Regions from separate parts of the Noviherbaspirillum agri genome, predicted to be linked through region 3. Evidence: predicted binding sites of a transcription regulator. Region 3 holds the regulator's gene; each other region holds the start of a gene.
What was found. Region 3 encodes LexA, which represses DNA repair genes until DNA is damaged. Its sites were predicted from a motif close to ACTGTATNNNNATACAGT; they were not measured.
Positions count from the first base shown of each region.

Region 1: the regulator LexA is predicted to act here: its motif matches at 1,323-1,340, upstream of ACYVIA_RS02150 (error-prone DNA polymerase).
Region 2: the regulator LexA is predicted to act here: its motif matches at 3,857-3,874, upstream of ACYVIA_RS01640 (DUF3072 domain-containing protein).

Region 1 is NZ_BAAGWA010000001.1:501,548-509,521, forward strand. Features, by position in the region: gene ACYVIA_RS02150 (error-prone DNA polymerase) at 1-1,309, opposite strand, end outside; gene ACYVIA_RS02155 (SDR family oxidoreductase) at 1,481-2,287, opposite strand; gene ACYVIA_RS02160 (alpha/beta hydrolase) at 2,352-3,158, opposite strand; gene ACYVIA_RS02165 (flavin-containing monooxygenase) at 3,161-4,546, opposite strand; gene ACYVIA_RS02170 (TetR/AcrR family transcriptional regulator) at 4,727-5,404, shown strand; gene acnB (bifunctional aconitate hydratase 2/2-methylisocitrate dehydratase) at 5,664-7,974, shown strand, end outside.
Region 2 is NZ_BAAGWA010000001.1:382,199-390,172, reverse strand. Features, by position in the region: gene ACYVIA_RS01665 (hypothetical protein) at 1-560, opposite strand, end outside; gene ACYVIA_RS01660 (universal stress protein) at 613-1,071, opposite strand; gene ACYVIA_RS01655 (homocysteine S-methyltransferase family protein) at 1,262-2,236, opposite strand; gene ACYVIA_RS01650 (GlxA family transcriptional regulator) at 2,503-3,534, shown strand; gene ACYVIA_RS01645 (hypothetical protein) at 3,569-3,760, opposite strand; gene ACYVIA_RS01640 (DUF3072 domain-containing protein) at 3,918-4,151, shown strand; gene ACYVIA_RS01635 (CopD family protein) at 4,342-4,785, opposite strand; gene ACYVIA_RS01630 (ABC transporter substrate-binding protein) at 5,036-5,863, opposite strand; gene ACYVIA_RS01625 (hemerythrin domain-containing protein) at 6,110-6,610, opposite strand; gene ACYVIA_RS01620 (energy-coupling factor ABC transporter ATP-binding protein) at 6,735-7,418, opposite strand; gene ACYVIA_RS01615 (ABC transporter permease) at 7,430-7,974, opposite strand, start outside.
Region 3 is NZ_BAAGWA010000018.1:14,573-22,546, reverse strand. Features, by position in the region: gene ACYVIA_RS20250 (DEAD/DEAH box helicase) at 1-151, opposite strand, end outside; gene ACYVIA_RS20245 (inositol monophosphatase family protein) at 342-1,136, opposite strand; gene ACYVIA_RS20240 (RNA methyltransferase) at 1,267-2,025, shown strand; gene lexA (transcriptional repressor LexA) at 2,259-2,924, opposite strand; gene rpsF (30S ribosomal protein S6) at 3,169-3,537, shown strand; gene priB (primosomal replication protein N) at 3,554-3,856, shown strand; gene rpsR (30S ribosomal protein S18) at 3,872-4,156, shown strand; gene rplI (50S ribosomal protein L9) at 4,186-4,638, shown strand; gene ACYVIA_RS20210 (replicative DNA helicase) at 4,803-6,191, shown strand; gene ACYVIA_RS20205 (DUF47 domain-containing protein) at 6,291-6,917, shown strand; gene ACYVIA_RS20200 (inorganic phosphate transporter) at 6,993-7,974, shown strand, end outside.

The sequences.
Region 1 (7,974 bases), on a different contig from region 3:
GCACGCTGCGCGGCTTGTAGCTGATCACGACGGCGGTCAGCGCGGCGCGCAGCCGGCCGTACTTGTTGTACACATACTGGATCACTTCCTCGCGACGCTGGTGCTCGAAGTCGACGTCGATGTCCGGCGGCTCGTTGCGCTCCTTCGAGATGAAGCGCTCGAACAGCGAATGGCTGCGCGACGGATCCACCTCGGTAATGCCGAGGCAGTAACACACCGCCGAGTTGGCGGCCGAGCCGCGTCCCTGGCAAAGGATGTGCTGGCTGCGCGCAAAGCGCACGATGTCGTACACCGTCAGGAAGTACGGCTCGTAGGACATCTCGGTGATCAGCGCCAATTCATGCTCGACCTGTTCCTGCACCTTGGCCGGAATGCCGGCCGGGTAGCGCCATTGCGCTCCGATATAGGTTTCCTTGCGCAGGTAACTGGCGGGCGTCTCGCCCGGCGGCACCAGCTCGTCCGGATATTCGTAGCGCAATTCATCGAGGGAAAACGTGCACAGCTGCGCGATGCGTACTGTTTCCGACAGTGCCTCTGCTGAATAGATGTTGCCGAGCCGCAGTCGCGAGCGCAGGTGCTGTTCCGCATTCGGCGCGAGGTCGTAACCGCATTCCGCAATCGGCTTGCGCAACCGGATGGCAGTCAGCGTGTCCTGCATCGGCTTGCGCGAGCGCACATGCATGCAGACATCGCCGGTTGCCACAACGGGCAGTCCGGATGCCTGCGCCGCCTGTTCGACCACCGCGCGATGCTGTTCGTCGCCGGCCCGGTGCAGCAGCGTCATCGCGATCCATGCGCGACCGGGGAAGCTGCTGCGCATCCACGCAGCCTGTGTGGCGAGTTCATCGGCGGCAATGCCATGCCGCGGCGTCAGGATCGCCAGGCAGTCCGGCATGCTGTGCAGGTGGGTATAACCGGATTCCGGTTCGGTAAAGTCCTCCGGCGTAAGACGGTAGAAACCCTTGTCCGCGCGGGTGCGCGCGAGCGTGATCAGTTCCGACAGGTTGCCGTAGCCTTCGCGATTTTTCGCCAGCAGGATCAGGGAAAAGGCCGGGCTGCCATTGCCGTCGACCAGTTCGAACTGGCTGCCGATGATGAGGTGTAGCCCGAGCTGCTTCGCTTCCACATGCGCGCGCACGACGCCCGCCAGCGAGCATTCATCGGTAATGGCCAGCGCCGAATAGCCGAGCCTGGCGGCGCGCATCGCCAGTTCCTCCGCATGGGAGGCGCCGCGCAGGAAGGTGAAATTGCTGACGCACTGGAGCTCGGCGTAAGCAGGAAGCGCGGGAGGAGGCAGATCGGCAGGCATGAAGTAAGTCTATACTGTACAAAAACACAGTATTTGATTTTATTAAACCTGCTTGCAGCGAAGCAACAACTAACCTCGATGTTTTCGCCTGCTGACCGGGCGTTGTCGCGGCAGCCGGAGAACTCAGCATCCGGACCGCACAATGCGCAATGCTTTTCACAACCTGCCTCGTCAGCTCTCAGCGCGCAAGTCCGCCTGCTGCGGTTTGCGCGGCAGGCACAGGTATTTCATCAGCGGACGTTTCAGGAAAGGGAAGGCCCAGAAGAATGCCGCCTGCGCATGCGTGAGGTAATGGACGCGCCAGTGAACCCGCTTGCCATGCGCCGCCCGCCACGCCGTCTCCGCCACATCCTCTGCTTTTACATTCACGCCGATCACGGAAATGCTGTGCGCCTGCCGCGCGGCGCCGGTCACCATCGGCGTATTCACGTACGGCGCAAAGATGTCGCTGACGACGATGCCGTCGCGCTCGAGCTCGAGGCTCAGCGCTTCCGTGATCGCGCGCACCGCATGCTTGGTCGCGGAATAGACGGCAAGCTCCGGTGTACCGTAAAAGGCGGAGGCAGAGCACATGGTGAGGATGCGTGCGCCGGGCGTGTGCTTGAGGTGGGGAAGCGCGACGTGGATGCCGGTGAGAACGCCTTTGATATTGATGTCGACCAGCCGGAACTGCTGCTGCAGGTCGATCTCGGTACACGGCCCCATGTACAGGATGCCGGCATTGTTGAACAAGACATCGATGCGGCCGTGTGTGCTGCGCGCAAAGTCGTCGATAACGGCGCCGTAGCCTTCCGCATCGGTGACATCCAATCGTCGAACGAAACAATTCCCGGCGCCGATTTCCCGGGCCAGCAATCCCAGGCCATCCTCGTTCAGATCGGTAATGCCGACATGCCAGCCACGGCGTGCAAACAGCAGCGCGGTGGCGCGCCCGATGCCGGATGCTGCGCCGGTGATGAAAATCGTTTTTCTGTTCATTGCCCTTCCTCCTTTGGCCAGCCGCATGACAGGCGGGTTGATTGTCAGGCTATCGATACCGCCGTTATCCTGCTTTTCTGTTGAGTGTGCGCATTCTTGCTTCGGCAATGCCCCGTGCGCGACACAGCGCCAGCCAGTCCATCACTTCATCCGCGCGCTGCGCCCAGCCCGGTTCGCCCAGCATCCAGTGCGCATGCTGCGCGTATTCCCGGTAATCGAGCCGGGCACCGTACCAGGCTGCCATGCGGCGGCTTGCCCCGACCGGGATGATGTGGTCCTTTCCGCCGGACAAGGCCAGCATTGGACAGAGGATGCTGGCACGATCGACACGGTTCGATCCGGCAAGGTTGAGCGGGCCAAAGCCGACCTGGTAAGCGACGCGGCCAGATTCGGCAATCAGCCGCCGATGGCATGCGCGGCGCTCATGCTTCGGCAATGCGTTGAACAGCAGGTGGTTCGCCTCCCATGCCGACAGCCGGAAGGAGGATCGCCATAATCCCCATCGCATGAAATGCCGCGCCAGCCCGGGCAGCATGGCCGGGCGCAGCGGAAAGAGCGGGGCGGGCACCGCGGTGTTCACCAGCACCGCGGCCGACAGCCGCATACGCGTGGCAACCTGCTGCACGATCAGCCCGCCGAGCGAATGGCCGACCAGCACAGGCGCGGGATACTGTCGCGCCTGCTGCTCCACTGCCGACACATACTCCTCGATGCCGAGCCGCTCCAGCGCCGCATCCGGGTCGCCTGGCCGGTGGCCGGGCAGCATGAGTGCAATGCATCGGTAGCCGCGGGACTCGAACCTTCTCATCCAGTTGTCCCAAACCCACGGCTGGCTCCACATGCCATGCACGAACAGGATGGTCGCATCCATGTTCAGGCCGCCTGTACCTGCTTTCGCAGATGAATCGGCGGCGCTTTCTTGTAGCGCGACTTGATGCCGGCCGGTGGCTTGCCGATATCGATGCCGGCTTCGCGCAGGTCGCTTCCGAGCTCCTTGCGGAAGAGGTGGTAATCGACTTCTACCGCATGCCGCTGCCCGCCTTCAAACTCGAAGTGCGGATGCTCGATCTCATGCTGGATGGCGGCCTTCATGCCGGCGGGACGCTGGTACTTTCCGAGGATTTCCATGCACGCCAGCAGCGCCTGGTAGTCGGCCAGCGGCCAGATGCAGCCGATCGGCTGGAACAGGCCGATGAAATACAGGTTGCGATATTCGGCATGCATCATCTTCCGGTACAGCGGCACCTTTTCCGCATGCTTGAAGTCGATGAAGCTCTTGTCGAAGAAGGGGAAAGTGGTCCAGAAACCGGTGCAGGCGCAGATGATGTCGAAGGCTTCGCGCGTGCCGTCGGTGAACTCCACGATCTCCCCATCGAGCCGGCGGATACCGGGGCGCGGATGGATGCGACCGTGGCGAATGAAATCCAGCAGGTCGGAATTGAGGGTGGGGTGGTGGCTGAGCGGCGGATGCACATTCGTCGGCAAGCCGTACTGACTGTAAGGGCCCTGCAGCAGACGGAGCAGCTTGCCCATCGCCACCTGCCGGACTTTTTTCGGCAGCCATGCGCTCTTGGCGGCAAACACGTCCGATGGCTGGCCGAAGATGAACTTGGGCACAAACCACTGCGGGCGGCGCATCGACATGCACACCTTGCCGGCAATCCGCGCCGCTTCCACCGCAACGTCGCAGGCGGAGTTCCCGGCGCCGATCACCAGCACGTTCTTGCCGCGCCATTCTTCATTCACACCCTTGAAGTCGTGCGAGTGCATCAGTTTTCCGCTGAACTTGCCCTTGAACTCCGGATATTTCGGATCCCAGTGGTGGCCGTTGGCGACCATCAGGATGGGGAAGGTTTCCTCGCATTCTTGGCCGCCGGCATCGAGATATTCGACCTTCCAGTCGCCGGAAGACAGCCGCGTCACATGCCGGATCGTGTGGTTGAAGCGGATTTGCTCCATCACGCCGAAATGCTTCGCGTAGGACTCGAAGTAGGCCTGCAGCTGGCGGTGATTCGGATAATCGGGGTAATCGTCCGGCATCGGAAAATCTTCGTATTCCGACCAGACCTTGGAGCTGATGATGTGGGTGTTTTCGTAGACGCTGGAGTGGCCCGTCTTCGAGTTGAACACCCAGTTGCCGCCGACCTTGTCGTTCTTTTCAAAGACGACGACGTCGAGCCCGGCCGCCACGCAGTTCTTTGCGGCCGTAATGCCGCTCGGGCCTGCGCCGATGACGCAGACACGCTGGTTTGCCTTCATTGTTGTCTCCTCGTTTTTTTGAGCACCTGCCAAAACGCCGCCTGCGATCTTCAGCCCTAGGCTTACTGGCTGCCTCGCGCACCTCGCCAACGGCATTTTGTTCAGTGCTCTTGTCTTTTGTTAAACCGACATTGCCGATTAAAATCCAACATTTGTCAGGTTTTGCAAAAAACATAACTTATGTCAGCTTCGCTTGCAATCGGATTTCTCACAACCGATGAAATAAAACTGGGCTCCGCAGCCCGCCCGCCGCTGCAGGAGCGCTCCCGGCAACGGGTTGCTCTCGCACTGGAAGCGGCCGAGCGCCTGCTGATCCGCGTCGGGCCGGAAGAGGCCTCGATCCCGGAAATTGCCAAGGAATCCGGCGTGCCGCGCGCCAGCCTGTACCAGTTCTATCCGAACAAATACGTGCTTTTTGCACACCTGGCACAGATCCATCTGTCCCGGGTGGAACGGGTGATTGCGGAAGCTTTCATAGAAACAACATCAAGGGACTGGGAGGAACTGGTCCGGCAGCTGATTGACGCGGTGTCGGGTTATTACGATGCAAATCCTGTCGCCGGCATCCTGATTCTGGGCGGCCCGTTCAGCCGCGCGTCCTACCTCGCGCAGGAGGCGGCAATCGGCCACATTGCACACGCCATCCGGCTCTTTCTGAGGCAACAGGAGCTGCCACTCCTGCTTCCGGAGGATCCGGACGTTGCCACCCTTGTCGTCGAAATGTCGTTCGCCTGCATGAAGCACGGTTATTACCGCGAAAACAGGATTTCGACGGCGATCCGGGAACAGGCGGCCAATGCAGTCATTGCCTATCTGCGCACTTGGCAGGTTCAGACGGAAATAGCTCCAAATCGCTGAATTTTGGGAGAGGTTGCTTGCTGCTGGCCGATGATGGCGTTCTGGAGCATCGCATCGAGCCGGAAGGGGCATGCCGGGAAGGGTGCGCACAGAAGAAAAATTCGTAAGCTCCATGCAATGTTGGTCTTATATCATATAGAAGACTTGATGCCATGCAATGGTATAATCGCCTGCCGATTACCGCATTGGCTGTGGAGTACCGGCCAGCTCATGCGAGTGCGCACCGAATCTTAAACCCACCAACATGTGAGAACGACCCATGCTACAAGCATATCGCCAACACGTCGCCGAACGCGCCGCGCTCGGTATTCCTCCGCTGCCGCTGTCCGCCAAGCAGACTGAAGAGCTGATCGGCCTGCTGAAGAACCCGCCGAAGGGCGAGGAGCAGTTCCTTGTTGACCTGATCACCAACCGTGTTCCGGCCGGCGTGGACGACGCTGCCAAGGTCAAGGCTGCCTTCCTGGAGAAGGTCGCCAAGGGTGAAGAGACCTGCGCACTGATCTCCCGCGAGACCGCGACCAAGCTGCTGGGTACCATGCTGGGCGGTTTCAACATCAAGCCGATGATCGACCTGCTGGGCGACGCCGCTGTGGGCACCGTTGCTGCAGAAGGCCTGAAGAAGACCCTGTTGATGTTCGATTACTTCCACGACGTCAAGGAACTGGCCGACAAGGGCAATGCCAACGCCAAGGCCGTGCTGCAATCGTGGGCTGATGCCGAGTGGTTCACTTCCCGTCCGGAAGTCCCGGCAAGCATGACGCTGACCGTGTTCAAAGTCTCCGGCGAAACCAACACCGACGACCTGTCGCCCGCTCCGGATGCGACCACCCGTCCTGACATCCCGATGCACGCGCTGGCGATGCTGAAGAACGCACGTCCGGGAATCAACCCCGACGAGCCGGGCAAGGTCGGCCCGATCAAGCAGATCGAAGCGCTGAAAGCCAAGGGCAACCTGGTCGCCTACGTCGGCGACGTGGTCGGCACCGGTTCTTCCCGCAAGTCCGCAACCAACTCCGTTCTCTGGTTCACCGGCGAAGACATCCCGTTTATCCCGAACAAGCGCTTCGGCGGCGTCTGCCTCGGCAGCAAGATCGCTCCGATTTTCTACAACACGATGGAAGACGCCGGCGCACTGCCGATCGAACTCGACGTGTCCAAAATGGACATGGGCGACGTCATCGAACTGCGTCCGTATGAAGGCAAGGCACTGAAGAACGGCGCAGTCATCGCCGAGTTCAAGGTCAAGTCCGACGTGATCTTCGACGAAGTGCGCGCTGGCGGCCGTATTCCGCTGATCATCGGCCGTGGCCTCACCGCCAAGGCACGCGAAGCGCTCGGCCTGGCGCCATCCACGCTGTTCCGCCTGCCGCAGAATCCGTCGGATTCCGGCAAGGGCTTCTCGCTCGCGCAGAAGATGGTCGGCAAGGCATGCGGCCTGCCGGCTGGCCAGGGCATCCGTCCGGGCACCTACTGCGAACCGAAGATGACCACCGTCGGCTCCCAGGATACCACCGGCCCGATGACCCGCGACGAGCTGAAAGACCTGGCTTGCCTCGGCTTCTCCGCTGACCTCGTGATGCAGTCCTTCTGCCACACTGCAGCCTATCCGAAGCTGGTCGACGTGCGCATGCACCAGTCGCTGCCGAAGTTCATCTCCACCCGTGGCGGCGTTGCGCTGCGTCCGGGCGACGGCGTGATCCACTCCTGGCTGAACCGCCTGCTGCTGCCGGACACCGTTGGTACCGGTGGCGACTCGCACACCCGTTTCCCGATCGGCATCTCCTTCCCGGCAGGTTCCGGTCTGGTGGCGTTTGCTGCTGCAACCGGCGTCATGCCGCTCGACATGCCGGAATCGGTGCTGGTCCGCTTCAAGGGCAAAATGCAGCCGGGCGTCACGCTGCGTGACCTGGTCAACGCGATCCCGCTGTATGCGATTCGTCAAGGCATGCTGACCGTCGAGAAGCAGGGCAAGAAGAACATCTTCTCCGGCCGCATCCTCGAAATCGAAGGCTTACCGGATCTGAAGGTCGAGCAGGCATTCGAACTGTCCGACGCGTCCGCAGAGCGTTCCGCCGCAGGCTGCACGGTGCACCTCGACAAGGCGCCGATCATCGAGTACATGACCTCAAACATCACGCTGATGAAGTGGATGATCGCCAACGGCTACGAAGACAAGCGCACGCTCGAGCGCCGCATCAAGGCGATGGAAGCATGGATCGCCAACCCGGAACTGATGAAGGCCGATGCCGACGCCGAGTACGCAGCCGTCATCGAAATCGACCTGGCCGACATCCACGAGCCGATCGTTGCATGCCCGAACGACCCGGACGATGTGAAGATGCTGTCCGAAGTCGCTGGCGACAAGATCGACGAAGTGTTCGTCGGTTCCTGCATGACCAACATCGGCCACTTCCGCGCTGCTTCCAAGCTGCTCGAAGGTAAGTCGGACATCCCGGTCCGCCTGTGGATCGCGCCGCCGACCAAGATGGACCAGCAAGTCCTGACGGCGGAAGGCCACTACGGCAACCTCGGCCGCAGCGGTGCTCGTATGGAAATGCCGGGCTGCTCGC
Region 2 (7,974 bases), on a different contig from region 3:
TCCTGAAGAACATGCGCGCGGCTGCGCAGCCGGGAGGAAACGTAATGCAGTTGCTGCGCGGCCGCGACCACACGATCGGATGGCAGGGGCGCAGCCTTATACCAGATGCCGCGCAGTTCACGCAGGAAGATGTTGACGGTGACGTCACCGATGCCTTTGCCCAGCCCCTTGAGCCTGCGCTCGAGGTCGTCAGGATCGCTTACCGCTGCATGCAGCAGATTCAGGTCGCCCCTGTATTCGTGCAGCAGCGCTCGGTTGACTTCGAGCAGCTTGGTCGCCGTCTTGAAGTCGTAGCGAGCGTAGCCGCCCCGATCCAGCACTTCAACCAGACGGTCCCAGCCCGCATCGACAATCCTTTTCGGCGTAAGAAGGCGGGCGTGCTCGAACTCGCGATACGTGCGTTCCGCAAGCTCCTCGGAAATCCTCGCCCCGAACAGGATGGCGGCAAGGAACCATTGTTGGATCTCCGCCGCGCTCCCATCGGACAGGTCGATGCCCAGTTCCGCCGAATAGGTGCCGCCAAGCTGCGTGACAAGTTGGGCGGGATGGATTGGGTGCATTGTGCGCTTTACATGCCACTGGAAAAGCGGTCAGCTACCCGTCAGCTGCCGGTCAATCGCCTTGACTGGGCTTGTGCACCAGCACCGGGATCCTGCTGTGCACCAGCACCTTCAGCGTCTCGCTGCCGGGAAGCTGCTGCTCCCCGCCCTTCCAGCCATGCGACGCCATGTAGATCAGGTCGCAATGCGTCTGCTCTGCCGTCTTGATAATGCCGAGATACGGCTCATCCGCCTTCACCAGCTTGCAAGTGCACGGGACCTCTTCGGCCAGCGCACTGTTCGAGATAAAGGCAAGGTGCTCGTTCGCAAACTTCTCGAACAAGGCATGGCGCCGGTCAATGAAGTGCGCGTCATGATGCATCCATGCTTCCAGCTGGTCGGGATGCGGAGAAGGAAGGACATGGACACCGACCACGGTGGCGCCCGTGTTCTTTGCAAACAGGATGCCGCTCGTCACGGCTTGCCTTGACAATGCCGAGCCATCGGTCGGCAACAGGATGTGCTTGTACATGACGCTCCTTTCCGTTCATCAGACCAGGTGCGCTGCGCGCGACGGCGTTGTTCGAGCCCACTCCAGCAAGCCATCCGCAGCCGGAACTTCGGCGGCATCGCGCTTTCGGCCCACGATGGAACCACGATGCAGCCTGCTTCCATGGTAGCAAACAGCGCGGCGCGCTTTTAGCTGAAACAACAGCGGTACATCATGCGGCCAAGGCTGTCTTGCCTGGCGCAAAGCGTCGTTCCATCACGCCACAGGTCGCTCCGACATGACGATGGTCGGTGCCGCAACAGCCGCCGACCACCGTCATCCGCGGCAGGAAGCGGTACAAGGCGCCGTACGCGTCTCCGAGCTCGCCGGGATTGCCATCGTCCAGGTCGGCCGCCTCATCCAGTTCCGCATGGCTGCGCCGGGATGCATTTGCGCGCAAGCCGCGAATCCTGTCGGTCCATGCGCCGCCCTCCTCAAGCCGCTGTGCAAAATGTGTCGGGTGCGCGCAGTTGAGCATGTAGTACACGGCATACGCATCAGTCTCGTCATCGGTGCGGACAATCGCATCCTGCAAGGTATCGCCGGATGGCAAACGTCCGTCGGTCTCCAGAGTGAAGGAGATTGCGACCGGAATGCCGCACGCCTTCGCAGCCTTGACGATGCCGATTGCTTCCTCGACATAGTTCATCGTGAATGCGGCGGCCATGTCGGCATCCGTCCGGGCAAAGCATGTCACCTGCGCCCGGTGATAGTTCTCTGCCTGCGCCACCGTCATCCGCAAGTCAGGCCGGTAACCGTCACCGCGCGGGCCCAGGTTGCCGCTGATGACGATGGGCGTTGCGGGCGTCTCGTACGCGGCACGGATGCGCAGCAGCAACGAGATCGCCTTGCGGTTCGCATCATTCAACGCGGCATCGTCGTAGCCGAGCTTCGCTCCCCAGTCAGGATTGGCACGCCAGGTCGGCGCTTCCAGCACGAGGCCCACACCGCGTTCGGCCGCCATGTCGGCGTAGCGGCGGTAGTAATGCTCGAGCACCGCGGTCCCCGCTTCGTCTTTCAGCAGGTCGAATGCGGCAAAGTACGGCAGGTCGATGCCCTCGTGAAAGATCAGCGTGGTTTCGAGCCCGCCATCGGTGATGAAGAGGCGGTCACTCAGCTGCGGCAGGCGTTGGCGATATTGGCTCATGATGTGTCTCCTTCAGACAGGTGGTGGCGATACGTCGTGCATCGGCGCAGGAAAGCTTGCACTGTGAGGCGATCCGCACTGTCAAAGCCGGTAGCGGCGCAGATCCTTGCCCCCGGAAGCAGCAACCAGGACATGCGCAGAACGCGGCAGGGAAACGTCGGGGCATTGGCATTGCGTGTCTGGCTACTTCGATGCGAGCCTTCAAGGTAAACCCGGCATGCCCCTGCCACTAAAGCCATTTCGGTAATCAACCGGACATATCGGCCATGGATGACAAAGCACCGATACAGGTCGCGATCCTAGCGTTCCCGGAAACCTCGGCCTCCGTGGTTTACGGCATGTACGACCTGTTCATGTCAGCGGGGCGCGACTGGCACGTCATCTGCGAGGGATCACCGGGCAGGCAGGTGATCCTGCCGAAAATCCTGTCCTGCCATGGCAGTGCATTCGTAATAGGAAACAATGTACGGGTGTCACCGGAAGGCGGACTGGACCTGTGCGCGCAGATGGATGTGGTATGTGTGCCCGAGCTGACGGTGCCTCCGGGCGAACCGCTTGACGGACGCTTTCGAGAGGAAATCGACTGCCTGCGCAGAAGTTACGCCGCCGGCAAGATCGTGGCAACCGCCTGTTCCGGCGCCATCCTTCTTGCCGAGGCGGGTCTGCTCGACGGCTGCGAGGCGACGACGCACTGGGCTTATTGCGACCTGATGAGCCGCCGCTATCCCAACATCAAGGTCCGACGCCAGCGCGCGCTCGTTGCGTCGGGCGAAGGACAGCGGCTGATCATGGCAGGTGGCGGCACTACCTGGCTGGATCTGGCGCTCTATCTCATCGCACGCCTGTGCAGCGTCGACATCGCAATGCAGACCGCTCGCCTGAACATGATCGACTGGCACGACATCGGGCAACAGCCCTTCGCCCGTCTCGCGCAAACGCGGCAGACGGAAGATGCGCTGATCGCGCGCTGCCAGCGATGGATCGCCGACCATTACGCGGAACCTGCGCCGGTCAATGCAATGATTGCGCTGTCCGGAATCGCGGAGCGCTCCTTCAAGCGGCGTTTTCAGCAGGCGACCGGCATGTCGCCGCTCGAATACGTGCATACGCTGCGGCTCGAAGAAGCCAAGCAGATGCTGGAATCCGGCAAGCAGCCTGTGGAAGAGATTGCGAACGAAGTGGGTTATGAAGACGCCGGCTTTTTCAGCCGGCTGTTCCGGCGCCACGTCAACCTGACACCGGCGCAATACCGCAGACGCTTCGGCGCATTGCGCCACGCCATCGAGCATGGCGGATGAAGGAACGGGTCAGGCGTCGGGATGCCTTGCCAGTTCAATGTCCTGCGACCGATACCGGCCGCCATTCGTCGATCTCCTCCGCGCGCAAGACAACCGGCGTGCCGCGATCGAGGTGATAGAAGCACCAGCTTGCCACGCTCCATCGCGCCTCGAACTCACCCTTTGGTGTCGTGACAATGCAAAGCTCTCCTTCTTTCAGGTGCGATAACGCACTTCCTGTTTTCATTTCATCTCCCCTCCTTTCCTGGCAAGGATTGCGAACACAACATCCCTCGCCTTCCGTTCCGCTCGCCGTTCCTACAACGGCGATGCCGAGGAACTAACTGTACAAACATACAGTCCACCATGCAAGCGTTGATTGACTGTCAGCAGAGGAGAAACAAATGGACAAGCGAACGCAAGAGGATGCGCAGCAGAGCAACATGGTGAAGGATCCGAAAGACTGGACGACCGGCGACGAGCCGATGACAGGCGCCCAGCGGTCCTACCTGAAAACACTGTCCGAGGAAGCAGGCGAAGAGATGGATGACACGCTGACGAAAGCACAGGCTTCCGAGCGCATCGATGAATTGCAGCAAAAGACAGGCCGCGGCATGGACAGCGGCGCGCGCCACTGATCGCTCGGTGCCGTGCACAGCTTATTCACATTTGCTGTGGTCAATACTGTGGATAAGTAGGGATAAGCCACCTTATGTCCATGATCTCTAAGGAAATTTTTCCGTTGAGTAAAATCAAGGCAGGTGGCTGACCGACTGTCGAAACGTGCGCAGACGGCCCGGCGTGGCATCGCCCTCTTGCGAGGCGGTGTCAAACAAGCAATCCGCCACGGAATGACACACCGACCACGACGAAGAGCACGGACACCGTCGTGACAAGAGCCACCCTGCGCGCCAATGCAGGCAGCGTTTCTGCGCTGAGCGTCGGAATGATGCGCAAGCGCGCATCCAGCGCCGTGATCAGCGTAATTGCCAGCAGCGCCAGTTTGAACGTAATGAGCATCGCCGGCGCGCTCGAAAGGGAAAACCACATCCGCACGTCGGGCACCATCGACTGCGCCATCCACAGACCGGACGCGATCTGGATCAACAGCGCCGGCATGCCGACGCGCTCGAATCCCGACTCGAACGCCAGGAGGATTGTCGGGTCGCGCGCAGCGAGCGCACGCGGCAGCACCGTCGTCGCGAGCACCAGATGACCGCCGGTCCAGACGGTGGCGGCTAGGATGTGAAGCAGGAGAATGTAGCTGTACATCGCAGGAGGGGTGTTTGCCGTTGGGCTTCTGTTGAGGATGGAGTATTTTAGGTTGCTTCACGTTAATCCGTGAAGCAACTTAGCTTTCCACCCAGCAGAGGTAAAGGGGGATAGCGGACGGCGAGGCATCCGCCGGAAGGCCGGGAATGATCGGCAGGAAAACCTGAAGCGGAATCCAGAATCAGCGCTACCTTCCCGCGCTTGCATCCGGGCCAGCGTGCGCCGGCTCGGTGCGACGGCAGCGCGTCGCTCAACGACTTTGCGCCATGGGGAAGAACAGCTGCTGGCCATCGACGCGGAACTCGCCGATGCGCTGCTGGCCGGCTGGCGAGGTGATCCACTTGACCAGTTGCATCGCCCCCTTGTAGTTGGCGTCCGGGTGCTTTGCCGGGTTGACGGCGATGATGCCGTAGGGGTTGAACATTTTTTCGTCGCCCTCGACGGCCACTGTCAGTCCTGTCTTTGCGCGGTAAGCAACGTAGGTGGCGCGATCGGTCAGCGTGTAGGCCTGCATTTCCTGCGCCATCGTCAGTACCTGTCCCATGCCGAGCCCGGCGGAGACGTAGTTGCTGCCTGACGGTTTCACACCGGCCTCCTTCCAGTAAGCCTGCTCCATCTGGTCGGTACCGGAATTGTCGCCGCGAGAAATGAAGCGCGCATTGGTGTCGACGATCTTCTTCATCGCTGCGATGACGTCCTTCATGCCGCGGATGCCGGCGGGATCATTATCCGGCCCGACGATGATGAAGTCGTTGTACATCACGTCGCGGCGGTTGACGCCATAGCCTTCCATCACGAACCGGTCCTCCGCCTTGCGTGCGTGCACGAGTGTTACGTCGACGTCGCCGTTCTTTGCCAGCTCCAGCGCCTTACCGGTGCCCACCGCGATCACCTGCACCTTCAGTCCGGATTCCGCCTCGAAGGACGGCAGCAGGTATTGCAGCAGGCCGGAGTTGTCCGTGCTGGTCGTCGTGGACAGGCGAAGCACCTGCTGCGCCGATACCGGAAGCTGTGCCAGCAGCAAAACGGCGGCAAGTGCCGCCGCCCGGGAAAGACGTGATCTGAATGCGCTCAACATGCCAGCTTCTCCTTGTCGACAGGTGTCCATCTTCAGGAGTTTCAGGAAGCGCGATGAAGAGATATCTCAAAATCCAGTCGAGAATCGCCCTGCCATAGCGGTGCAGGAAACGAGGTACAGAGGAAGCCGGGAACGCTTCACAAAGGAGAGACTGCCGAAGCGCCACGATGCAGCATGAATGCACTGCGGCCGCAGAGCTTTCATCACCGTGCGGACTCAATCACATCTTCAGGCGCTTCATTCACGCTATCGCCGCGGACCTTGTTGACCGGTACGCGCCTCGACATGCGAGAAATTCGCCTCGGCCGCCTGCATGCGCAGGCCGATATCGGCCATGTCGAGGTGTGCCTGTTGCAGCTTCGGGAAAAACTGCGTTTCCTCTTCCTGCATGTGGTGCAGCGTGATGTCGATGACCTGCCGCAACAACTGCTCTGCCTGCGGGTCGTCAAGCGGCGCCGTCCGCAGAGGCTGCAGCATGTCATCCGTTCTCTGGTGCTCTTGCAGGAAGTGGTCGATCATCGCCGGATCGACGTCGCGCACCGCCGGATAAAACGCACTTTCTTCCAGCTGCGTGTGGCTGTCGAGCAGCAACAGGATCTGCAATGCCGCCTGCTTCCTGACTTCCTCGTCCTGGCTGCGTGTAAAGGCGTCCGCCAGCTTGCGGAACAGGTTGTGGTCCCGCAGCAGCGCTTCGACCGGCCGGTCCACGGGAAAGGCGCCACGGTTTTCGCTCATCTCGGTATCCATTCTGGCCTCCATTACTCAGCTTAGTTGCAGCGACAAGCAGGTTCGATGAAGGGGCAAGTCCAAAGTTCAGAACGAACGGCGACGGTCAACGACGGACAACCACAGAAGCCGCGAACGTTCCCATTCACGCAACGCGCATGCGATTCTGGCGTGCCTGCAGCCGGCCGTCCTGCAACTTCAGCCGTTGCACACCGGGCAAGGCGATCAGGTCGCGGTCGTGGCAGGCCATGATGACGCTGCTGCCTGCGGCGACCAGCGAAGGAATCAAGGCGATGACCTGCTCGCGTGCGGCGCCGTCGAGGCTGGAGGTCGGCTCGTCCAGCAACAGCAATTTCGGCTCCAGCACCTTGGCGCGGGCCAGCGCCACGCGCTGCTTCTCGCCGCCGGACAAGGTGTGCGGCTTGCTCGCATGCAAATGGGCGACGCCCGCCCAATCCATCGCCTGCTCCACACGCCGGTCGATTTCTCGCTTCGGCAGGCCCCGTGCTCGCAGGCCGAAGGCGATATTGTCCGCAACGCCAGTGGAGAACAGTACCGGATGCTGGTGCACATACACGACCTGTTCGCGCATGGCTTTGGGATACGCGGGATGGACGGCGAGTCGTACGCTCTCCCCCATGAACTCGGCGCTGCCAACCTCGGCGCTTTCCAAACCCGCAAGAATGCGCAGCAGCGTGCTCTTCCCTGCCCCGTTCAGCCCGGTCAGCACGCAGGCGCTCGATTGCCGGATGGTCAGCACATCGATGTCGAACAGCACCCGCTCGCCGAAGGATTTCTTCAGGCGGTGAACCACGAGCAAGGATGTCATTCGCCCCCCCATCATGCGGTTCCCCGGGCCGGACGCGGATCGCCCTGCAGCAAGACCAGCAAGGCGTTAATGACGAGTGCGACAAAGACCAGCACGATACCCAGCGCAATACCCTGCGCAAACTCGCCCTTGCTGGTTTCCAGCGCAATCGCTGTGGTGATGGTGCGTGTTTCGCCGGCGATGTTCCCGCCGATCATGATGGCGCAGCCGACTTCCGAGATGACACGGCCGAAGCCGTGAATGATCGCCGCCATCATTCCGAATCGCACTTCATGCAGCACCGTGCGCATCACGCGCCAGCGGGAAGCGCCGAGCGCAATGGCCGTCTCCGCCAGCCGCGGGTCGGCGCTCTGGATGGCGGCGAGCGAAAACGCGGTAAGCACCGGCAAGGCAATCAGCATCTGGCCGGCGATGATGCCGGGCTGGGAGAACAGCCAGCGCAGCTCACCCAGCGGCCCCTGGCGCGACAGCATCAGGTAAAGCAGCAGGCCGATCAGTACGGTAGGCAGCGACAGCGCCGCCTGCGCGAGCCAGATGACAAAGCGGCGTCCCGGAA
Region 3 (7,974 bases):
TGCCGGTACCGGTCTGCGCCCCAGCAAGCAGGTCCCCGCCGCCGAGTACGGCGGGGATAGCCTGCGATTGAATTGGAGTGGGAGTGTTGTAGCCGTGTTCTGTAACGGCGCGAACAATGTCGTCGGACAAGCCGAGCTCTTTAAAAGTCATTTTAATCAGTACAAAAAGGACTGCGCGCCATCACGAGACCAGTGGAATCAAAGGCGTGCAGATTGGATGAGGCGGAACGTAAGAAGCGAATGCGCGATGGAGGAAAGTGGAACCCTCGATCACGCAGGGCGTGGACAGCGCCGTACGCGGTCCACGCGGATTTCTTCTGGCGGGAATGATTGCGGCGGCCTTATTTTGCGAAGGGTGACAAGAGATTGACCATCTGTGCGAAGATTTTCGGTGTGCCGGCAATCACGTCACCCTTGTACAGGTAGTCCGACTCGCCGGAGAAATTTGCCACGATACCGCCCGCTTCCGTAATAAGCAGCGCCCCCGCAGCCATATCCCAGGTCTGCAGGCCCTTTTCGAAGAAGCCGTCGAGGCGGCCGGCCGCAACATAAGCGAGATCCAATGCCGCAGCGCCGGGGCGACGCAAGCCTGCACAGCGCTCTGTCATGACCTTGAACATCTTCAGATACTCATCCAGACCTTCCATGTCCCGGAAGGGGAAACCGGTGCCGATCAACGCCTCGCTCATCTTGTCCCGGCGGCTGACGCGGATGCGTTTGTCATTCAGGTATGCGCCGGCACCCTTGGAAGCCGTAAACAAGTCATTGCGGCAAGGATCATAAACTACCGCTTGCGTAATTTGCCCACGGTGCTGGAGCGCGATCGAGACGCAATACTGCGGGAAGCCGTGGATGAAGTTGGTGGTGCCGTCGATCGGATCAATGATCCAGACGTTTTCATTCTCGTCGTGCAGGTTGGCAGAAGGGCCGGTTTCCTCGCCCAGAATTGCGTGGTCAGGGTAGGCGGTTTTAAGAACTTCGATGATCGCCAGCTCGGCGGCTTTGTCAACTTCAGTAACGAAGTCGTTGTGTCCCTTCTCGGTGACTTTGATGCGTTCGATGTCGAAAGAGGCGCGGTTAATGAGCGAACCGGCCCGGCGAGCGGCCTTCACCGCCGTATTGAGCATGGGATGCATAGGATGTTCCGTTAAAATGGCGGTACCGTTCGCTACCGCGCCGGAGCCCCGCAAGAGAATGAATTAATGAGCGATGCGGCAAACCGAATGAGTCCCAGGAAACGATTGCCGCGCAATCCCGCTATTCTAAATGAACCAGCCTCAAACCAATACCCCTCTTTTTAACCGCCTTCGGTTCGTGCTCGTCCAGACCAGTCATCCCGGTAACATCGGAGCTGTTGCACGCGCAATGAAAACGATGGGTTTTTCGCAGCTAGTGCTGGTCGATCCGCGCTTCCCTGATGCGCTCCAGCAAGAGGAGGCTGTCGCATTCGCCAGCGGCGCGCAGGATATCCTCGCGACCGCAAGAATCGTTGAAAACATAGAGGAGGCGCTGGAAGGATGCAATTTTGCAGCAGCGTTAAGTGCGAGATTGAGAGAGTTTTCTCCGCCATTGCTAACGCCGCGCGTTCTCGCGGAGCAGATCGCCGCAGAGTCAAGTCTGAATGCCGCGCTTGTCTTCGGGAGCGAGCGCTACGGTCTCCCGAATGAAATCATCGAGAAGTGTAATGCGCTGATCAATATCCCGGCCAACCCGGATTATTCCTCGTTAAACCTTGCACAGGCTGCCCAAGTACTTGCATACGAAGCAAGGATGGCTACATGTGGCGACGTCCTTCCGGTAGCGCCAATCGGTTTTCAGGGTGAAGCTGCCGGCTTTGCGCAAGTTGAAGGCATGTATGCCCACCTGGAAGAAGCCTTGGTCGCCATCGATTTCCTTGATCCGGCGAATCCGAAGAAACTAATGCCTCGCCTGAGGCGTTTGTTTTCGCGTGCTCAGCTCGAAACGGAAGAGGTCAATATCTTGCGAGGTATCGCGCGCCAGATTCTGGTGAAACTGCGCACTTAGGGCTAAGCAAAATGTTCACGCGCGTCGCGCATCCTGCTTCCGACTGTTCATAGCGTCGCAAATCCCTGCAATGGTCCGACCATGGCTCCGGTTTGCGCCCTGCGCTCCGTCCCGAATTCCGGCACGTGCCATCGCGGGACTTGTTCAGTGTAGCCTCAGTGCCGTAGGGCGCCTTACGGTTATACCTGGTTGCTCCGCTGGTTTGCCTGGAGTCGTTATGGCAAAAAAGACATTTAGCCCCAGGCGCGCAGCAAACCTACGGCCAAGCCTTCCAGTGCAAAGCTATCCTCGTTTGCATCGACCCGGATCGGTTCGAAATCTGGATTTTCCGGCAAAAGTTCGATAATGGAGCCAGACTTTTTGTAGCGTTTTACGGTGACATCATCACCCAGTCGCGCCACAACGATCTGGCCATTCTTTGCATTGTCGGTTTTTTTCACCGCAAGCAGATCGCCGTCAAGAATTCCGACATCGCGCATCGACAGTCCCCGGACTTTCAGCAGGTAGTCCGGCTTTGCGGAGAACAGTGACGGATCGACGCTATACGTGGCCTCAATATGCTCTTGCGCGAGGATTGGGGAGCCAGCTGCTACACGACCGACGAGGGGCAGGCTAAGCTGCATCAAAGACGCGTGAGGGAGTGCCATCTGGCGCGTGGCGGATCGACTCGATGCGCCGTTGGCATGCATATCGCGCAAGCGGATTCCCCGGGATGTGCCGGGTGATATTTCAATGGCACCTTTGCGTGCGAGCGCCTGAAGATGCTCCTCCGCGGCATTGGCAGAGCGAAAGCCAAGTTCAGCGGCAATCTCGGCGCGAGTAGGCGGGAAGCCGGTGTTTTCAATAGCTTCGCGGATCAGGTTGAGGATCTGTTCCTGGCGGGCGGTCAATTTGATCATGGTGGAAACCCGGCGCCAATTGGCGCTGTTTATATAGACAGCCTGTATTTTTATACAGGCATTATGTGAATGCAAGCCCTAAATGACGCTATTTCCGACTATTTGGGATTTGGATTGCTGAGGAGGATTAAGGGTTTGAAAGCATTGAAGTTTCTTTGTCTTCAAGCTATTATGTCGGGCTTTCCTCTTCCCACACTCGTCTTGACGCCGAGGTGGGCGTTTAATCCGACCACAAGGAGATTACATGCGTCATTATGAAATCGTTTTTATTGTCCATCCGGACCAAAGCGAACAAGTGCCCGCGATGATCGACCGCTACAAGGGCATCGTCACCGCCCGTAACGGCAAGATCCACCGTGTTGAAGACTGGGGCCGCCGCCAGATGGCATATATGATCCAGAAGCTGGCGAAGGCGCACTATGTTTGCATGAACATCGAATGCGACAGCGAGACCCTGGCTGAAATCGAAACCGGCTTCAAGTTTAACGATGCTGTCCTGCGCCACCTCACCGTCAAGATGAAGAAGGCCGAGACCGCGCCGTCTCCGATGATGAAGGCTGTGCAGAAGGAAGATGCTGCCAAGAGCCAACGTACCGAGGCCTCTGCAGCGTAATTGCTAGACGAGGAGCGTGAACCAGCTTCGCTTGATTGCCACCATTGTTGAACGTGACGTGTTGCGTTACACACCGGCTGGCATTCCGATCGTATCTGCAAAACTGCATCATGCATCGGACCTAGTTGAGGCAGGTATCCCACGCCAGGTTGAATTCGAAGTTGCCGCGATTGTCGCAGGTGAGCTTTCGGGAAGATTCAATCAGGTTGAGTTGGGAGCGAAGTTGCTGTTGACAGGGTTTCTTGCACGGAAGAACCGCAATAGTAAAACCCTGGTCTTTCACGTGACCGATTTCGAGACATATACACCAGATCAATAGATACAGGAGCCAACCATGGCATTCGGTAAAAAATTCGATAAGAGCAAACTCAAGCAAAAGCGCCAACAGCAAAATCCGCTGTTCAAGCGCAAGAAATTCTGCCGCTTCACCGCCGCCGGCGTTGAGCAAGTCGACTACAAGGATGTCGACACGCTGAAGGACTTCGTCCAGGAAAACGGCAAGATCATGCCGGCGCGTCTGACTGGCACGAAAGCGCACTACCAGCGTCAGGTGGATACGGCGATCAAGCGCGCACGTTATCTCGCGTTGCTGCCTTACACCGATCTGCACAACGCCTGATTGACGACTGAGGAAAATAGGAGAAAAACATGCAAGTCATTCTGTTGGAAAAAGTCGTCAACCTCGGCAACCTGGGTGATGTAGTGAAGGTAAAGGACGGTTATGCACGTAACTTCCTGATCCCGCAACGCAAGGCACGTCGCGCTACGCAGGCAGCGGTCGCCGAATTCGAGACAAAGCGCGCCGAGTTGGAGAAGGCAGCAGCCGAGAAGCTCTCAGCAGCTCAAGCGCAAGGTGAAAAACTGAGCGGCATGACCGTTCAGATCTCCCAAAAGGCTGGTGTCGATGGTCGTCTGTTTGGTTCTGTCACGAATGCAGATATCGCTGAAGCTGTCACCAAGCAAGGTTTCGCAGTCGAGAAGGCACAAATTCGCATGCCGCAAGGTCCGCTTAAGATGGTTGGCGACCACACGATCTCGGTTGCCTTGCATACAGACGTGGTTGTTGATGTGACTGTTTCCGTTTTGGGCGAACAAGCGTAATACTGCTTTTTACAGTGCGAAAAAAGGCCGGTTTTCCGGCCTTTTTTGCTTTTTGCCGACTTGTCGCATGTCTGTCAAGCACCGAGTTGACAGCTGGAAAATAAAGTCTCGTTCACCGTCTTTGGCGCCGAAAACAGAGGGGCTAAGCGGGTATAATTCGCGCCATGAATGACCGAGCTGATCCGCAACTAGAAGCACTTCGCGTTCCGCCTCACTCGATTGAGGCAGAACAATCTGTACTGGGTGGTCTGCTGCTCGATAACGCAGCGTGGGATCGTATCGCCGACTTCGTGGGCGAAGACGATTTTTACCGATATGACCACCGCATCATTTTTCAACACATCGTCAAGCTGATCAACGCAACGAAGCCGGCTGACGTCATTACTGTTTTCGAAGCACTCAGCACAAGCGGCAAGGCCGAGGAAGTCGGTGGCCTGACGTACCTGAATGCGCTCGCCCAGAATACTCCCTCCGCAGCAAACATTCGCCGCTATGCCGAAATCGTGCGCGACCGTGGTGTATTGCGAAAGCTGATCACGGTTTCGGACGAGATTGCTACACAAGCATTCAATCCACAGGGGAAGGAAGTCAAGCAGATGCTTGACGAGGCCGAGTCCAAGATCTTCGCCATTGCCGAAGAGGGGGCGCGTGGTGCACAGGGCTTCCAGGCTATCCAGCCGCTGCTCACGGAGGTAGTCGAGCGTATCGACGAGCTGTACAACCGCGACAACCAGAACGACATCACTGGCGTTCCTACAGGCTTTATCGATCTGGACCGCATGACCTCCGGCCTGCAGCCTGGCGATCTGGTGATCGTGGCAGGGCGTCCATCGATGGGTAAGACCGCGTTCTCATTGAACATCGGCGAGAACGTGGCGATCGATAGCGGCCTGCCAGTCGCCGTGTTTTCGATGGAAATGGGTGGTGCTCAGCTCGCAATGCGTATGCTGGGTTCTGTTGGGCGTCTCGACCAGAGTCGCCTGCGTGTCGGTAAGCTGAACGATGAGGACTGGCCACGGCTGACGCATGCGATTCAGAAGATGAACGAAGCGCAGTTGTACATCGACGAAACACCAGCGTTAAGCCCAATCGAAATGCGTGCCCGTGCGCGACGGCTGTCGAGGCAGTGCGGTCGCCTTGGTTTGATCATTGTCGACTACTTGCAGCTGATGTCGGGCAATGGTGGTGGCGGAGAAAACCGCGCAACCGAAATCTCCGAAATCTCGCGGAGCCTCAAGGGACTTGCAAAGGAATTGCATTGCCCTGTCATTGCATTGTCTCAGCTGAACCGCTCTCTCGAACAACGTCCGAACAAGCGTCCGGTGATGTCCGACCTTCGTGAGTCAGGTGCTATTGAGCAGGATGCGGACGTAATTCTGTTCATTTACCGAGACCAGGTCTACAACCCCGATTCACCAGACAAGGGGACAGCTGAAATCATTATCGGTAAGCAGCGTAACGGTCCGATCGGTACCGTACGGCTGACATTCCTCGGCGAATACACGAAGTTCGATAATTACACCGGCGGTAACGCAATTTTTGACAACGAATAAACGTTTCTTGCAGCTGGCTTTTTTAAGCGCCTGCCGCCACAAGCAGTAGGATGGAAACGCAAGACAGATTTATTGCTTTAACTTTAAGAGAGCGTAATTATGTTTGGACGACTGATGCCCAGCGAGGGCAAATTCTTTGACCTCTTTGTTCAGCACGCCGACTTGTGTGTGAAAGGGGCGCGTGAAATGGTCGCGTTGATGACCAATTTCGACGACCTTGAGAACCGCGTGCATGCAATTGAGACCGTCGAGAAGCAGGCCGACAAGGTCACGTATGAAACACTGGACATGCTGCACAAGACCTTCATTACGCCTCTCGACCGTGACGACATCCACAAGCTGATCACCCGCATGGACGATATCCTTGACCTTTTGGAGGATGCGGCGCAGACCATTTCGCTTTATGACATCAAGGCGATCACGCCGGAAGCCAAGCGACTTGCCGAGCTTTGCCTGGCCTGTACTGAACGCGTGAAGACAGCTGTCGGCCTGTTGCACAACATGGATAACTCCGGACAGATTCTTTCCATATGCGAGGAGATCGATCGCCTCGAATCCGATGCCGATCATGTCATGCGCGCGGCGATGTCCAAGCTGTTTCGTGACGAGCCTGACGTGCGGAACCTGATCAAATTGAAGGCTATTTACGAACTGATGGAGACAGTCACGGATCGTTGCGAGGACGTCGCGAATATTATCGAAGGCATTATTGTCGAGAATGCCTGAAGTGCATGAGGCGCAAGAGGGTAACGTAACCCGCGCGCATTTCTACAATACATAGAACTAACTGAATAGAAACTCATGCAGACCCTACAAATCAGCATTTACGTTCTTGCGTTCCTGATTGCACTTGCGTTGCTGTTCGATTTTATGAATGGCTTCCATGATGCTGCTAATGCAATCGCAACCGTTGTTTCGACTGGCGTACTGAAACCTCAGCATGCTGTTGCAATGGCGGCTTTTTTCAACGTTGTTGCAATTTTCTTCTTCCAACTGAAAGTGGCCACCACGGTCGGAAAGGGCACTATTGAGCCGATTGTCGTTGATCATTATGTGGTCTTCGGTGCTTTGGTCGGCGCAATTTTCTGGAACATCCTGACGTGGTATTACGGCATCCCGTCCTCATCGTCGCACGCACTCATTGGCGGGTTGGTTGGCGCGGCGGTTGCGAAGGCGGGTACCGGCGCCTTGATCTCTTCAGGCCTGATCAAGACGATCTCGTTCATTCTGTTATCGCCATTGCTTGGCTTCGTGTTTGGATCGATCATGATGGTCCTGGTGTCCTGGCTGTTCGTGCGCTCGACACCACGCCGCGTGGACAAGTGGTTCCGGCGTATGCAATTAGTCTCTGCCTCCATGTATAGCCTTGGCCACGGCGGCAACGACGCGCAGAAGACAATGGGGATCATCTGGATGCTCTTGATTGCGGCCGGCTACTCGACCGCGAAGGACCCGTTGCCGATTTGGGTCGTTATCAGCTGTTATGCGGCTATCGGTCTTGGCACCTTGTTCGGCGGCTGGCGCATCGTGAAAACCATGGGCCAGAAGATCACCAAACTGAAGCCTGTGGGCGGTTTCTGCGCGGAAACTGGCGGTGCAATCACGTTGTTCCTGGCGACGGCACTTGGTATTCCTGTCTCGACAACGCACACCATTACCGGCGCCATCGTTGGCGTAGGCTCGTCGCGGAAGATGTCGGCTGTGCGCTGGGGCGTTGCAGGCAACATCGTCTGGGCATGGATCTTTACGATTCCGGCCTCGGCATTTGTCGCGGCGATTGCCT